DNA from 2 places in the Brucella intermedia LMG 3301 genome. Region 2 is predicted to be linked to the other one. Evidence: riboswitches for the same ligand, from Rfam matches in the RefSeq annotation. Region 2 holds a riboswitch; the other holds the start of a gene.

Region 1 (8,057 bases), 1.9 Mb from region 2:
TCCTTGAGATAAGCCTCATAGCGGCGCCAGCGGCCGGTATCGAGGCTGGCAGGTGCGCGTGAAAAGCGCGCGACGGTGTCTTTCCAGGCGCGCTGGTTCAATTCGTCCTTGAGTTCGGTGCTGTAGGACGAGAACAGCTCGAAACCCTTGTCCGGGTGATTGACGATATATTGCGCGGCCTTCTCGGTGGCCGACAGGAAGCGGGAAATCTTGTCCTTTTCCGCCGCGTCGAGCCTGGTCGTGGCTGCGACATAAACCAGCTCGTCATAAACCGGCACGCCTTCTTCCTCGACGAAGAAGCATTTGCCCGGTACGCCTTCGACGGCCATCTGGTTCAGTTCGACATTGCGATAGGCACCCATCACCGCATCGACCTGCTTCGACATCAGCGACGGCGCAAGCGAGAAATTCACATTGATGAGCTCGACGTCGGAAAGCTTCACGCCATGCTGTCCGAGAATGGTGCCAAGGAGCGTTTCCTCCACGCCCGCGACCGAATAACCGATCTTCTTGCCCTTGAGATCGGCAATGGAATTCACCGAGCCGTCGTCGCGGGCCATCAGGCAGTTGAGCGGCGAGTCGATCAATGTGCCGACACGGACAAGCGGCAGACCCTCATGGACCTGAAGATGCACCTGCTGCTGATACGAGACGGCGAGATCGGCCTGTCCCGCCGCGACCATCTTGGTCGGTGTCGAGGCATCGGCAGGGGCGACGATTTCCACGTCCAGCCCCGCATCCTTGAAGTAGCCGAGCTTGTCGGCAACGATGATCGGGCCATGATCGGGGTTCACATACCAGTCGAGAATGAGCTTCAGCTTGTCGTCAGCGTGAGCCGAAGTGGCAGCGGTGAGGGCGAGGCCGAACAGGGCGGCAAAGGCAGTCTTTTTCATAGGGTTTGCTCCAGAGCATGGCCTGCATAAGCGCGCGTGGTTTCGATCCACTGGCGCAGGCGGCTTTCAGGGTCGGCATTGAGTGTGATGTCGGTGACGACGGAAACGATGTCGGCGCCTGCTTCGAAAACGCCCGGCGCGCGCTCCACGCTCATACCGCCGATGCCCACCAGCGGAATGTCGCCGATGCGCGCCTTCCATTGCCCGATACGAGGCAGTCCCTGCTCGTGCCATTTCATCTTTTTCAGGATGGTCGGATAGACGGGGCCGAGCGCGATATAGTCGGGCTTAACCGACAAGGCGCGGTCCAGCTCCGCCTCGTCATGACTTGAAACGCCGAGCTTCAGGCCACCGGCGCGAATGGCATCGAGATCGGCATCGTCGAGGTCTTCTTGGCCCAGATGGATGAAGTCGCAGCCTTCCTCCAGCGCCAGTTTCCAATAGTCGTTGACGACAAGCTGGCAGTCATGCGCAAGGCATATCTCCCGGGCGGCGCGGATTTCACCGCGCAGTTCCGGCTCGCTCTTGTCCTTGATGCGCAACTGCACCAGCCTGACGCCGAGCGGCACCATGCGCTCCAGCCAGCTCGCGCTGTCGAAGATCGGGTAGAACGGATCGAGGGCCATTACAAAAATGCCTTTCCGAGAAGAGGGGTGGATGGTGCGGCCATGTCGCGGGCTTCGATGGCATCCGCCTCGAAGGCGAGCCGACCGGCTTCGACGGCAAGCGCGAAACCGCGTGCCATGGCGACGGGATCGCCAGCCTTGGCGACGGCGGTGTTGATGAGCACGGCGTCGAAGCCCAGCTCCATCGCCGCCGCCGCATGGGATGGCACGCCGATGCCTGCGTCGACGACAAGCGGAATGTCGGGGAAATGCGCCCGCATGGTTTTGAGCGCATAAGGATTGTTCAGGCCACGACCCGAGCCGATGGGCGCGCCCCACGGCATCAGCACTTTGCAACCGGCTTCGAGAAGCTTTTCCGCGACGACCAGATCGTCATTCATATAGGGAAAGACCTCAAAGCCGTCGTCGCAGAGAATGCGCGCTGCTTCGACCAGACCGAACGGGTCCGGCTGCAATGTGTCGTGGTCGCCGATGACTTCCAGCTTGATCCAGTTGGTGCCGAAGATTTCCCGCGCCATCTTGGCAGTAGTCACCGCTTCGCGGGCCGTGTGACAGCCCGCCGTGTTCGGCAGAACAGCCACGCCCAGTTCGCGGATCAGCGCCCAGAAATCCTGTCCGGCGCGGGCCTCGCCGCTTTCGCGGCGCAGCGAGACGGTGACGATACCGCTTTGCGAGGCGCGCACCGCATCGGCCAATATGGCCGGTGACGGATATTGCGCCGTGCCGAGCAGCAGGCGGCTTTCAAACGTCCTGCCATAAAATTCCAGCATCTCAGCCTCCCTGCATCGGGGGCCAGAACTTCGATGCGGTCGCCAGCCGACAGGATCGCAGTTGCGCGTTCGTCACTGGCCACGAATTCGCCGTTGAGCGCCGTTGCGACAACCGCTTCATCCAGTTCGATTTCGATGAGCAGGGCCGCCAGATTGGCGGCTGTCGTGGTGACGACTTCACCGTTCAGCACGATTGTCATGCATAGTCCTCCACAAATTCGGGCCTGGTTTCGGGTGCGGTCGCAGCGGCGACCGCCATGCGCGCCATCGCCGGCGAGAGCAGGAAGCCGTGGCGGTAAAGCCCGTTGACATAGATGGTTTTGCCGCGCCGTCTGACGCGGGGCAGGTTGTCGGGAAAGGCCGGGCGCGCATCGACCCCGGTTTCGAGAATTTCCGCCTCGCCGAAGGCCGGATGCAGGGCGTAAGCCGCGCTCAGGAGTTCGAGCGTGGAGCGCACGCTGATCCCGGACCGCTCGCCGCTTTCGATCATGGTCGCGCCGATCATGTGCACGCCGTCGCCGCGCGGCACGATGTAAAGCGGAATGCGCGGGTGCAGGAGCCGCACGGGCCGCGAAAGATTGATGTCGCGGGATCGGACAACCAGCATTTCCCCCTTGACGCCGCGGAGGTCCGGCAGCGCATCCCGTGCGGCAAGACCCCGAGCATCGACCACGATATCCGCGTCGATTGTCCCTGCGTCCGCTTCCGTGCCGAGATGGAAGACCACGCCCTTTGCTTGCAGGTTTCCGGCCAGTTCGACCAGTGTCCTGCGCGGATCGAGATGGCCCTCGCGTGCGAAGAAAAGCCCCTGCCGGAAACGTCCGGCCAGATCGGGTTCCAGCGCATCGATGTGTGCTTGATCGATTGTGTCGAAGGCTTCCGTCCGGCGGGCGAAGCGACGCAACTCGCTGGTATCGCGCGTGTGCGACAGGACGAGCGTGCCTTCACGCTTGACGCCGGATACGTGCTTTTCCCACCAGCCAAGTGCTTCCTGCCCAAGCCGCACGACGGGTTCTTCGGCGCTTTCGCCCTCGCACCATGGCGCCAGCATGCCGCCCGCAAGCCACGAACAGCAATCGGCGCCGATCTGCGGGCTGCGGGCAATCACCGTGACGGCATGGCCCTGGTCGGTGAATTCGGCGGCGGTGGCAAGACCAGCCACACCCGCTCCGATAATGGTGACGCGCATCAGGCAATCTCCTCGGTCCGGGTTTTCCAGAGGCCGTGGAAGTGATGCACCGGCCCGTGGCCATGTCCGATCTTCAGGCTGTCGGCGGCGCGGATTGCGGCTTGCAGATAGGCATGCGCGCTCAGCACCGCCTTTTCCAGCGGCAGGTTCCGGGCCAGTTCTGCGGCAATGGCCGAAGAGAGCGTGCAGCCTGTGCCATGGGTATTGGCGGTCAGGATACGCAGTGCTTCGACACGGAGCGTCGGCTGGTCGCGGCGAACCAGCAGATCGACGCAGGTTTCGCCTTCCGCATGTCCGCCCTTCATCAAGACGGCCTTTGCGCCAAGTTCCAGCAGCGCGCGCCCCTGCACCTCAGCTTCGGCATCGTCGCGCGCCACACCGGCGTCGAGCAGGCAGGCTGCTTCGGGCCGGTTGGGTGTCAGCAGGGTGGCGAGCGGCACCAGCCTCTCGCGCAGCAATGCAATGGCGTTTTCACTCAGGAGCGCGGCGCCCGACTTTGCCACCATGACCGGATCGAGAACGATGGGGCCGGAAAAATGCGCGAGGCCGCGCGCGATGGCCTCGATGGTTTCGGGCACGGAGACCATGCCGATCTTCACCGCAGCCACGTCGAGATCGCTGAAAACGGCGTCGATCTGTCCGGCGACGATGGCAGGGGGGATGTCGTGCACGGCGCTGACCGTGCGGGTGTTCTGCACGGTCACGGCGGCGATGACGCTTGCGCCATAGACGCCAAGTGCGGAAAATGTCTTGAGGTCGGCCTGAATGCCAGCGCCGCCGCTGCTGTCGGAACCGGCGATCGTGACGCATATCGGCACGGATCGCGACGGGTCGCTCGTTGATTTGGTTCGGGAGAAACTGTGCTGTTGGTCCATCATGTCGTCTCTCATTCCGAACGGAAGATGAGACGTCATGAACCTGGTCGGAGCCGAGACTCCATTTGGGGTGTTACCCCGTCCGCGACGCGCCAAACTCCGTTCCCTACGCAGGTATTACCCGGATCAGGTTCAATGGGTTGGCGCGAGAACGCACCTCTCAGCCTTTTGTGTCGCAATACCGGACGGAAAACCGCTTGGCACTTTTCCTGATACTGCTTCGAAGGCACCCCAACGAATTTTGCGCCTATAGGCATAGGCCGGAAGTTGAAGACGGTCAAGCGATGGAAAAAGTCTGATTTTAAAGAAATTCCTTAAATCGACCCCCAATTTGTATATGGTTTATTAAAATTCTCGGCTTTAATCTATGCTCGGGGTGCATCTGAATCGGGTTGCTCATAGTGCTAACAAACGAGACGGTCCGCTCGTGGAGTGGAGCCGTATAATCCTGTAGGATCAGTAGGATGAGGGGAATGCGATGAGGAAGCGGGGGGGCGCTTCGGCTTCGGCGGAAGGTACGATGGCGCGCACGTCCGAACAGGACTTCCGCATCCTTTTTACGACGCATCCGACACCCATGTGGGTTTATGACCCGGAAACGCTGCGTTTCATCGTGATGAATGACGCCGCATACCGGCTTTATGGTTATACAGCCGACGAAATCCCGGCCATGACCGTGCTCGATATTCGCCCGCAAACCGAGCGGGACCGGATGCTTGCCGCCATTCGTGATCGCAGCGACCTTGAGCGCCCGGAGCGCTGGCAGCATCTGCGCGCCAATGGTGAAACCATCGATGTTCTGACTTACGGACGCCAGGTGCTGTTCGACGGCAAGGAAGCCATTCTCGCCATCGTTCAGGACAGGACGGAAGTGACGGAGGCCAATCGTCAGGCAAGTCACGCGCAGACCTTGCTGGACAGCCTCGTCAACAACTTGCCGCTTGGCGTGTTCGTCAAGGACATGCAGGATAATGGTCGTTACGTGCTCTTCAATCAGGCGGCATCCGTGGCGAGCGGACAGCCGATAGAAGAAGCCCTCGGCGCTACCGACCTCGATCTTTTCCCAAAGCGCGAGGCAGCCGTCATTCTCGAGCAGGACCGCATGGCGATGCGGCGCCGGGACGTGCTGAGCGTCGAACGCAAGGTGGAGCGCAAGGACGGAACCTCGCGCACGATGCGGATCATAAGATGCTCCATTCCGCCGGTCGAAGGCGATGAGCCCCGCTATTTGATCGGCCTTCTCGAGGATGTGACCGAGCGGCGCGAAATCGAGGAGCGCATGGCGCATATCGCCATGCATGACAGCCTGACCGGCCTGCCGAACCGGGCCTATTTCGCCCATCACGTCGAGAGCCTGCTGAAGAAGGGCGGCGATTCCGAGCCTTTCGCATTGTTCTATCTCGACATCGATCATTTCAAGAACATCAACGACAGTATCGGCCATCAGGCGGGCGACCAGCTTTTGCAGGAAGTCGCGCGTCGGCTGAAACAGATTACGACCCCGGACGAATTCATCGCGCGGCTGGGCGGCGATGAGTTTGCAATCGTCTATCGCAGCGGCACGCTGGGGCAGATCGCGATGTTTGCCGACCGCGTGCTTTCGGCTTTTCAGGACTCGTTCAAACTGGTCGGCAATTCGGAATTTGTGACGTGCAGCATGGGTATTTCCCAGGCACCGCTGCATGGCGATAATCCCGATGCGTTGATGCGCAACGCCGATCTGGCACTTTACGCGTCAAAATCCGGTGGACGCCGCACATTCCGTTTTTATCAGCATTCCCTGCGTCTGGCGGCCGAGAAGCGTCACGTCATGACCGGGGAGCTTCGGCAGGCATTGCTTGATGAACAGTTCGAGCTTCACTACCAGCCGATCTTCAACCTTGAAAGCGGCAGGATTTCCGGCTTCGAGGCGCTGATCCGCTGGCGTCATCCCGAGCGCGGCATGGTTTCTCCGGCCGAGTTCATTCCCCTGGCGGAAGAAACCGGGCTGATCGGGCCGATTGGCGACTGGGTTTTGAGGGCGGCCTGCCGGGAAGCTGTCCTCTGGCCGGAAGACATCAAGGTTTCCGTCAATCTCTCGCCGGTCCAGTTCAGCCAGACGACGCTCCTGCAATCGGTTACCGATGCGCTTGAAGCGGCGCGGCTTTCGCCAGACAGGCTCGAGCTTGAAATCACGGAATCGGTCTTCCTCTCGAACAGCAAGAACAATATCGAGCTGCTGTTCGAGCTTCGGCGGCTGGGTGTCCGTATTGCGATGGATGATTTCGGAACCGGCTATTCGTCGCTCAGCTATCTGCGTTCCTTCCCGTTCGACAAGATCAAGATCGACCGCAGTTTCGTTTCGGGCATAGAGGTCGATACGCGTGACCTCGCCATCATTCAGGCCGTGGCGACGCTTGGCGCCGGTTTCAATATTGTCACCACGGCAGAAGGCGTTGAAACCGCGCAGCAGCTTGAACGTTTGAAGTCGGAACGGTTTGGCGAGGTTCAGGGTTTCCTCACCGGTCGGCCAATGCCTGCGGGCGACGTGCATTCCTTTATCCAGAATCGCAGCAATGCCGGGCTGGGGCTGGTCGCGGCGCATAATACCTTGCCGATCTAGCACTGCAGTTGAAAACTCGTCAGGCCATGGCGAAAAGAGTGATTTTTGAGCACCGGAGCGGAGCGTACTTAAGGGTACGTGAGCACCGGAGCGCAAAAAAATGCTCTTTGCAGCCCGGCATCATGAGGAACGCAACTGTAGTGCTCGAGCCGTCTCCCGAAACGGCGGGGAGCCGCATTCGCGACAAACGCAATATCCAAATCGAACTTGTGTCGAAAAGGGCTTGACCTTCCAACGGTGGGAAGGCCTATTTAAGGAGCAACTCTCGAATTATGCCCTTCCCGGGCGGTGAAAGGGATTGCCATGAACAAGCCTGTAAATCACGAAACCATCAGCTTTCCTGTCCCTGTCGAAGGGATGAGTTGCGCTTCATGCGTGTCGTCCGTGGAAAAAGCTGTCGCCAAGGTTCCTGGCGTCGACAAGGTGTCCGTCAATCTCGCAACTGAACGCGCCGACGTGACTTTCAAGGGCGCGCCGGATTTGCCGTCGGTGATCGATGCCATTCGCAAGGCGGGCTATGAAGTGCCCGCCGCCAGCATCGATCTGGCCATCGAGGGCATGAGCTGCGCGTCCTGCGTGAGCAAGGTCGAAAAGGCTTTGAACGGCGTGCCGGGTGTGACCCGCGCCAGCGTCAACCTTGCAACGGAGCGGGCGCATGTCGATCTGGCCGGGCAGGTGTCGGTCGGTGAGCTTGTCAAGGCCGTTGAAGCTGCCGGCTATGAGGCGCGGTCGCTTGATGACGGGCAGGGCAGTGACAAACAGGAAACTCAGTCCGAAAAGCGGGATGCGGAAGCGGCAGAGCTGAAGAAAAGCGTCATCCTTGCCGCCCTTCTGACATTGCCCGTCTTCGTGCTGGAAATGGGGTCGCATCTCATCCCGGCGGTTCATATGTTCGTCATGGACCGCATCGGCATGCAGAACAGCTGGTATCTGCAACTCGTGCTCACGACGCTGGTCCTGTTTGGCCCCGGTTTGCGCTTTTTCAGGAAGGGCATCCCGACGCTCCTGCGCGGCACGCCGGACATGAATTCGCTCGTGGTGGTGGGTACGCTCGCAGCCTGGGGCTTCTCCGTCGTCGCGACCTTTTTCCCGGCGGTGCTGC
Region 2 (8,057 bases):
TGAAGGTCTGTTCGCGGACATAACCCTCACTGGGCGAGTCGCCGTAAAGAAGACCATCAATGCCGTCGAGGAAGGAATCGCGATCGGTCGTGCCGACGCCCGGTGCGCCGATGCGACGTGCATGGCCAAGCGCAAGCTGGATGCGTTGTGGCGTTGCCGGGTGGCTTGCGAGAAAGTCGAGGCTTGCATCGGTCGCGCCGGAAACCGAACGGAAGCTCTGATAGGCTTCCATCGACTGCAGGAAACGGGCCGAAGCGAACGGATCGTAACCGGCTTCACCGATCATCTTGATCCCGATGGCATCCGCCTGCAATTCCTGATTACGTGAGAACTGGGCAAGCCGCAGCTTGCCGCGCAGCTCTTCTTCACGGCTGGCGGATTCATTATGCAGCACTTCGCTGGCAACACGACCGGCAATGGCCGTCTCCGCCTCCTTCTCCTGGCGCAAAATGCCATGATTGGCGATGACATGGCCCATTTCATGGGCGATCACGGCCGCAACTTCGGAGGAGTCGTTGGCGAGCGCGAGCAGGCCGCGCGTGACATAGAGATAGCCGCCCGGCAATGCGAAGGCGTTGATGTTGGGGCTATCGAGAATGGTGATGCGATAGGTCTGGTCCGGCTTGTCGGTAACCGTCGTCAGCTTGCCGACGATCTTGGCCACCATGCGCTCAAGCTTCTGGTCCTTGTACTCACCGCCGTAGGTCGCGAGAATGCGCGGATGCTGCTGGGCGCCGAGCTGCGCGAGCCGATCGTTGCGCGTCACATTGTCGACCGTCACGGGATTGTCGGACGGCTGCAGTCCCAGATCCTTGCTGGAATTGATCGACTGGCAACCGGAAATCAGGGCGACCGCAAGCAAGCCAAGACCGATGGCTGGTTTCCGCCAATTTTGCTGCGTCCATTCTGGCAGGGAGATGGGTAGACACAGGAAGGCCCGGGAACGGGTCGATTGACGGAACAGTATTTTATCCTCGCTTCTGAATCAGATTGCTTGATCCGTGGCCAAATCTAGTCACAGACCAGAACGCATACAAGCAGTACAAGAAATCTGCAGCGGTTCTTCCGGCAGATTGCGAACAAAATATGTCCGCAACCGTAACTCTATTTGAGGTTCAGCCCGAATTCCGCTTTTCGCCGATATAGCGCCGCAGGGCCTCCGGTCCAGTCGGGGAAAGCAGTTCAACAGCAGGCCCCATCGCGGAAATGCGGCCAGTGTCGAGAAAAAGCAACACTGCGTCGAGGTAGATTGCATCTTCCGGCGTGTGGGTGACCATCAGCACCGTCATGCCCGTTTCGAGCTGAAGCTCCCTGACCAGATCCAGCATCTGATGCCGCAGCGCGGGGCCAAGCGAGGCAAAGGCTTCGTCAAGGAGCAGAACAGGGCGCTGGCGTATGAGGGCGCGGGCAATCGCCACGCGCTGCCGTTCGCCGCCGGAAAGCGCTTCGGGCTTGCGCTGTTCCTTGCCCGCAAGGCCGACGCGCGACAGAGATTCCGCGATGTCGGCACGATCCTTTGCGGAGAGTTTCAGGTTCGGCGAGCGCCCGAGGCCGACATTCTGCTCGACGCTTAGATGGGCGAACAGGTTGTTTTCCTGAAACACCATCGAAACGGGCCGATCCGCCGGTGAGAATTCGCTGACGTCGTTGCCACCGATCAGAATGCGGCCGGATTGCGGAAATTCAAAGCCGGCAATCAGGTTGAGAAGCGTCGATTTGCCCGAACCGCTTGGCCCGACAATCGCGGCAATGACGCCGCCTTTTATCGTCGCATCGAAATGCATGGCGGTTTCGCCATAGCTGAACCGAACGTTATCGAGGCGGATTTCGGTAGCCGGGTTCATCGGGGCATTCATAGAGAAGGCGTTTCCTTTCGGGATGCGCGATCCGCGATCATCATCAGTGCGAGGCACAGCAAGCCGAGAATGAGCGCCAGGCCCGCCGCATCGAATGTGCGATAGCTGCCCATGCGCTGCAAGAGAAGATAGGGGAGGGTCAAAAGCGCGTCGCTGCCGAACAGGGCAATCGTGCCAAGGTCGCCAAGGGAAAGCGCCATGGCGAAAGCAAAGGCCATGCCGAGGGGCTTGCGGATCGAAGGCCAGTCGATGAGCCGGAAACGATTGAGGCCATGAATGCCCAACTGTGCACAAAGACGGTTGTGGCGGCTTGCTGCCGTGTCCCATGCCGGGCGCAGGAGACGCACGGCGAAGGGCATGGCCATGGCGGCATTGACGGTGACGACCATGAAAGGCGCCATTGCGAAAGGATTGGTGAAATGGCGAAGCAGGATGAACCAGCCCGCGCCGATCACGATGGGCGGCATGACGAGGATCAGGCTCGCGCCGGTATCGAAGATGTTGGCGAGTTTACGTTTCTTCACCGCTTCCCGTGCCGACACGAGCGCGAGCGACAGAATGACCGATAGCAGTGCCGCTGAAAAACCGAGGGCAAGGCTGGTGCCGATGGCGCGCCAGACCGTTTTCTCGGTCAAGAGCCGCACCAGATCGGCGGCGAGGCCGGAGACGACAACGCCCGTGATCGGCAGCGTGACATAGAGAAAGCCTATCCCGATGACGATGATGTTGACGGCGCGTTCAGCCGGAAGGGCCATACCGTAGCGTCGCGGCGTTGCCGCATGGGTAAAGCCTTCTTCGGACGGGCTTCCGGTGAAGCGGAGGGCCAGAAGCACGAGCAATGTCAGCGCAAGCTGCGTGAAGGTGAGCGCGACGGCGCGGCTCGGATCGAAATCGAAATGCAGGCTTTGATAGATCGCAACTTCCAGCGTGGTGGCGCGGGGGCCGCCGCCGAGCGTCAGCACGGTCGTGAAGCTCGTCACGCAGAGCATGAAGATGAGGCCGATCATGCCCGGCAGGTTGCGGCGGATCACCGGCCATTCGATGAGCCGGAAGCGGGCCCGATTGCCCATGCCAAGCTGCGCGGCAAGCTTCCAGTAATCGGTTGGTATCGATTCGTAACCAGCCAGAATGAGACGGACTGCGAGCGGCATGTTGAAGAAAATATGGGCGATGAGGATACCGGTGATGCCGTAGATGTCCGGCTGGAACGGATGACCCGCAGCTTCTGACAGATGGGCAATGAACCCGTTGCGGCCATAGATGCTGGTGACGCCCAGCACGGCGACAAGGGCTGGCAGAGCAAGCGGCAGGGCAAACAGGCGCAGGATCAGCCCGCGCCCCGGAAAACTTGCTTCGGCATAAAGTGCACGGGCGACGGGCACAGCAAACAGCACGGATAGCAAGCTCGAAGCGATTGCCTGCAGGATCGTGAAGCGCGCAACCCGCCACAGATAGGCGTCGAAATTGGCCGCGGCATCGAAGCCGCCGCGGCCCGCTTCGAATGCAAGCGCCACAAGCGCGCCACCGGCAAGCACCACCAGAAGGCAAAGCGCCACCATGCCCGCGACCGGTCTGGCGGCGAATATGTCTTTCGAGCGCTGCTGTGCCGGAAATGCCGTCATTTGCTGGTCGCGGCCAGCCATTCATCGACCCACGCCTTGCGGTTCCTGGCCACTTCGTCCGACGGAATGAGAAGCGTTTTTTCCGGCTTCGGCATCGCATCGAAAGCCGCTGGAAGCCGAGCGGAGGTCTTGCCTGCCGGGTACATCCAGTTGGTTTCGGGGATGGCGTCCTGAAAGCCGGGACCGGTCATGAAAGCCAGAAACTTTTGCGCCAGAGGATTCTTCGCGCCGGTGGTGGTCTGGGCGGCCAGTTCGATCTGGAGATAATTGCCCTCTGGATAGGCGAGGGCCTTATAGCGATCCGTCTTTTCCGCGATCATGTGATAGGCGGGAGACGTCGTATAGGACAGCACCATCGGGGCCTCGCCCTTGGTGAAGAGACCATAGGCCTCCGACCAGCCGGGCGTGACGGTGAGAATGCGCTTTTGCAGTTTCTGCCAGGCCGCTTCCGCTTCGTCTCCATAGACCGATTTCATCCAGAGCAGCATGCCAAGCCCCGGCGTCGAGGTACGCGGGTCCTGCAGCACGATCTTCTGGGAAGGATCGCCTTCGACCAGTTCCTTCAGGCTCTTGGGAGGATTGGGCAGCTTTTCGGAATCGTAGACCACGGCGAAATAGCCATAATCATAGGGAACGAAGATATCGTCCCTGAAGCCGCCCGGAACGTTTACATTGCTCTGGTCGATGCCGCTTGGAGCAAAAAAACCGGTGGCTCGCGCTTCGGTCGTCAGGTTGGTATCGAGACCAAGCACGATGTCGGCTTTGGTATTGCTGCCCTCAAGCTTGAGGCGATTGAGCAGGGCAACGCCGTCGGCGGAAGCAATCCAGTCGACTTCGCAATCGCATTCCTTTTCGAAGTTTTCCTTGACCTTCGGCCCCGGACCCCATTCGGAAACGAAGCTGTCATAAGTATAGACGGTGAGCTTGTCTTTCGCCTCAGCCGAAGGCGCAAAGGCGACGGCTGCGGAAAATGAAAAAGCCAGCAAAGACAAAAGCCGCATCACGGCACTTCCTTTCTTTCTATACAAGAGGATTGAGCGCCGTTTATGGAGCATCTAATCCCTCCGCCGGTGCAAACCGGATCAGGTTCAGCGGGTTGGCCGTTTTATTCAGCATTTCCGGGCGCAAAACCGTTTTACACTTTTGCTGGAAATGCTCTTTGGACCTCTCAGCCGTCCGCGAAAGCAGATGGCACCCCGTTAGAGCGATTGCGACAATAATCTTTCAGGCGAGGAATGGCAACGGCAGCGAATGCAGGCTTCCGGCCCGGATTTACCCGTGTTATGAGCGGCTTATGAGCACATTCGTCATTCTTCTTGGCGGCGATCTGGTCGTGACCGATCGCCTGAAACGCCAAATTGCAGGTGCGCGTATTCTCGCTGCCGATAGCGGGATTCGCCACGCTGCCGCTCTCGGTTTTGAACCGGAACTCTGGCTTGGCGATTTCGATTCGACCTCTGCCGAGCTGCGCGCGCAATATGGTCACGTGCCGCAGAAGACGTTTCCGTCCGCCAAGGATATGACGGATGGTGAACTGGCCGTCGAGGAGGCTTATGCGCGGGGCGCGGATCGCGTGATCCTTTGCGGCGCGTTCGGCGGGCAGCGTACCGACCACACGCTCCTGCACCTGACCATGGCGACAGCGCAGGCTGCAAAAGGGCGCGACGTGCTTCTGTCCAGCGGGTCGGAGGAGGCCTGGCCTCTGCCACCCGGTGATTATGTTTATGATTTTCCGGACGGGACGCCGTTCAGTGTTATCAATTTCAACACTGTAGAAGGTCTTTCGATCACAAATGCGGAGTGGCCGTTAGATAATGTTACACTGCCGTTCGGCTCTTCCTGGACAGTTTCCAACGTCGTTCGTGGAACGCTTCGCGTTACTGCGCATTCTGGACTAGCGATACTTATCGCCAATCTGGCGATGGAGGATCAACCGCACTGAGGCTGCTAACCTTATCAATCGAAAGAGCTTGACGCTGACAATTGAAACGTATTGTAAATGGGTCAAGCGGGTGTCATCTGCTTTACGCCGAAATTGGGGACGCAAAGTCGGTGATTAGTTCAACTCTTGTAGGAGATGTTTCAATGAAGTCACGTCTTACGATGATTGCTGTTGCTGGCGTGCTCGCGTTCTCGACGGCTGCATGCACGACGAATGAACAGCGCACGGCCGGCTACGGTGTTGGTGGCGCGGCAATCGGTGCTCTCGCCGGTGGCGCAATCGGCGGCAATGGCCGCGGTGCACTCACGGGTGCTGCGATCGGTGCGGTTGCCGGTACGCTGCTTGGTGCAGCCCAGACCCGCAATGGCGTGCAGTATTGCCGTTACCGCGATCCGTATGGCCGCGTGTACGAAGCGCCTTGCCAGTAATTGCTGGATAAATAAGTTTTGCGGACAGGCCGGGGAAACCCGGCCTGTTTGTTTTTCACGGGTCTTTTGGTGCCGTTCCATTTGACAGAACGGCTTTTGTCGCGGACAAGCAGGGCGGAATTTTCAATCCTGTTTATCGTAGAGAACCATGGCACCACCACTCCTTCGCCTCGACCAGATCAAGCTCACCTTCGGGGGCACGCCGCTTCTGGAGGATGCAAGCCTTTCGGTGAGCGAGGGCGACCGCATCGCGCTGGTCGGGCGTAATGGTTCGGGTAAATCGACCCTGCTCAAGATTGCTGCCGGTATGGTGGAAGCGACATCGGGCGAGGTTTTCAAACATCCCGGTGCAACTGTTCGCTATCTGCCACAGGTGCCGGACATGGACGGCTTCGCCAATGTGCGCGCCTATGTGGAAGCAGGGCTGGGGCCTACCGACGACCCGCATCGCGTCACCTATCTTCTCGAACATCTGGGGCTAACCGGCGAAGAGAAGCCGGATCATCTTTCCGGCGGCGAGGCGCGGCGTGCTGCCCTTGCGCGTGTGATCGCGCCGCAGCCCGATGTGCTTCTGCTCGACGAGCCGACCAACCATCTGGATCTGACCACCATCGAATGGCTGGAAGGCGAGTTGCGCCAGATACGCTCGGCCATAGTCCTGATCTCGCATGACCGGCGCTTTTTGGAAAATGTCAGCCGGGCGACCGTCTGGCTCGATCGCGGCATAACGCGCCGTCTGGAGCAGGGTTTTGGCCATTTCGAGGAATGGCGTGACAAGGTGCTCGAAGAAGAAGAGCGCGATCATCACAAGCTCGGGCGCCAGATCGCGCGTGAGGAACACTGGCTGCGTTACGGCGTCACGGCGCGCCGCAAGCGCAACATGCGCCGTCTGGGTGAATTGCATTCCATGCGCGCCGATTTTCGCAATCATCGCAAGGCGCAAGGGACGGCAGTTCTGGCCGCAAGCGACGCGAAGGAATCCGGCAAGCTGGTGATCGAAGCCAAGGGGCTGGGCAAGGCCTATGGCGAGCGCGTGCTGGTCAAGGATTTTTCGATCCGCGTGCAGCGCGGCGACCGCATCGGTCTTGTTGGTCCCAATGGTGCGGGAAAGACGACGCTTCTGTCGCTTCTGACCGGCAAGCTTGAACCGGATTCGGGAACCTTGCGGCTTGGCGTCAATCTCGAAATGGCGGAACTGGACCAGAAGCGCGAAAGCCTCAATCTGGACGAGACGCTGGCCCATTATCTGACGGACGGGCGCGGCGAAAGCCTCGTTGTCAACGGCGAGCAGCGGCATGTTGTGTCCTATATGAAGGACTTTCTGTTCCAGCCGGAACAGGCACGCACACCCATTCGCGAGCTGTCCGGCGGCGAACGCGCGCGCCTCATGCTGGCCCGCGTTCTGGCGCGTCCCGCCAACCTGCTGATCCTTGATGAGCCGACCAACGATCTCGACATGGAAACACTCGATCTGCTGCAGGAGCTGGTTGCAGGTTTTCCCGGCACGGTCATTCTGGTCAGCCACGACCGCGATTTTCTGGATCGCACCGTTACATCGGTCATTGCACCGGAAGGTGACGGGCGCTGGCTCGAATATGCGGGCGGCTATGCGGACATGATGGCGCAGCGCAAGGAGCAGGCCTTGAACCGGCGCTCGGTCAAGGCGTCTGGCGGCAAAAGTGACGAGAAGCCGGAAGAGGACGCACCGCAACCCAAGCGTGAGGAAAAGCGCAAGCTTTCCTACAAGCAGAAATTTGCGCTGGAAACGCTGCCGGGCAAGATGGACGCTCTTGCAAAGGAAATCGCCGTGCTGGAAGGCAAGCTCGCCGATCCGCAGCTTTATGCCAAGGACCCGACGCTTTTCGCCAAGACCGCCGATTTGCTTGAGAAGAAGCGCTCCGAAAATGCAGCCATGGAGGAAGAATGGCTGGAGCTGGAAATGCTGCGAGAGGAAATCGAAGGGTAGGACTACCCTTCGATGGATGCTCTGAAGTTTAACGGCTTGCTTCGTTCAGCAAGGCGATTTCATCCTCGCTGAGTTTCAGTTCGGCTGCGGCGATCAGTTCGCCCAGCTGGGCCGAGCGTGTGGCGCTGGCAATGGGGGCTGTGACTGACGGCTGGGCGATGAGCCAGGCGATCGCAACCTGAGCAGGCGTGACATCGAGATTGCGGGCCACGTCATCAAGTGCCGCAATGATCCGCGACCCGC

The links. A riboswitch is a leader RNA that binds a small molecule or an ion and turns the genes downstream of it on or off. The one in region 2 is predicted to bind thiamine pyrophosphate.
Positions count from the first base shown of each region.
Region 1: linked by a shared signal. The riboswitch ahead of thiD (bifunctional hydroxymethylpyrimidine kinase/phosphomethylpyrimidine kinase) and the one ahead of thiB (thiamine ABC transporter substrate binding subunit) in region 2 are both predicted to bind thiamine pyrophosphate.

Region 1 is NZ_ACQA01000001.1:241,148-249,204, forward strand. Features, by position in the region: gene OINT_RS01095 (ABC transporter substrate-binding protein) at 1-893, opposite strand, end outside; gene OINT_RS01100 (thiamine phosphate synthase) at 890-1,519, opposite strand; gene OINT_RS01105 (thiazole synthase) at 1,519-2,289, opposite strand; partial or broken gene thiS (sulfur carrier protein ThiS) at 2,298-2,489, opposite strand; gene thiO (glycine oxidase ThiO) at 2,486-3,478, opposite strand; gene thiD (bifunctional hydroxymethylpyrimidine kinase/phosphomethylpyrimidine kinase) at 3,478-4,353, opposite strand; TPP riboswitch at 4,440-4,597, opposite strand; gene OINT_RS01120 (putative bifunctional diguanylate cyclase/phosphodiesterase) at 4,832-6,955, shown strand; partial or broken gene OINT_RS01130 (heavy metal translocating P-type ATPase) at 7,259-8,057, shown strand, end outside.
Region 2 is NZ_ACQA01000001.1:2,170,823-2,178,879, reverse strand. Features, by position in the region: gene cdlP (cell division protease CdlP) at 1-913, opposite strand, end outside; gene thiQ (thiamine ABC transporter ATP-binding protein) at 1,116-1,844, opposite strand; gene thiP (thiamine/thiamine pyrophosphate ABC transporter permease ThiP) at 1,853-3,478, opposite strand; gene thiB (thiamine ABC transporter substrate binding subunit) at 3,475-4,479, opposite strand; TPP riboswitch at 4,521-4,687, opposite strand; gene OINT_RS10455 (thiamine diphosphokinase) at 4,773-5,420, shown strand; gene OINT_RS10450 (glycine zipper domain-containing protein) at 5,564-5,848, shown strand; gene OINT_RS10445 (ABC-F family ATP-binding cassette domain-containing protein) at 5,997-7,814, shown strand; gene OINT_RS10440 (aldo/keto reductase) at 7,843-8,057, opposite strand, start outside.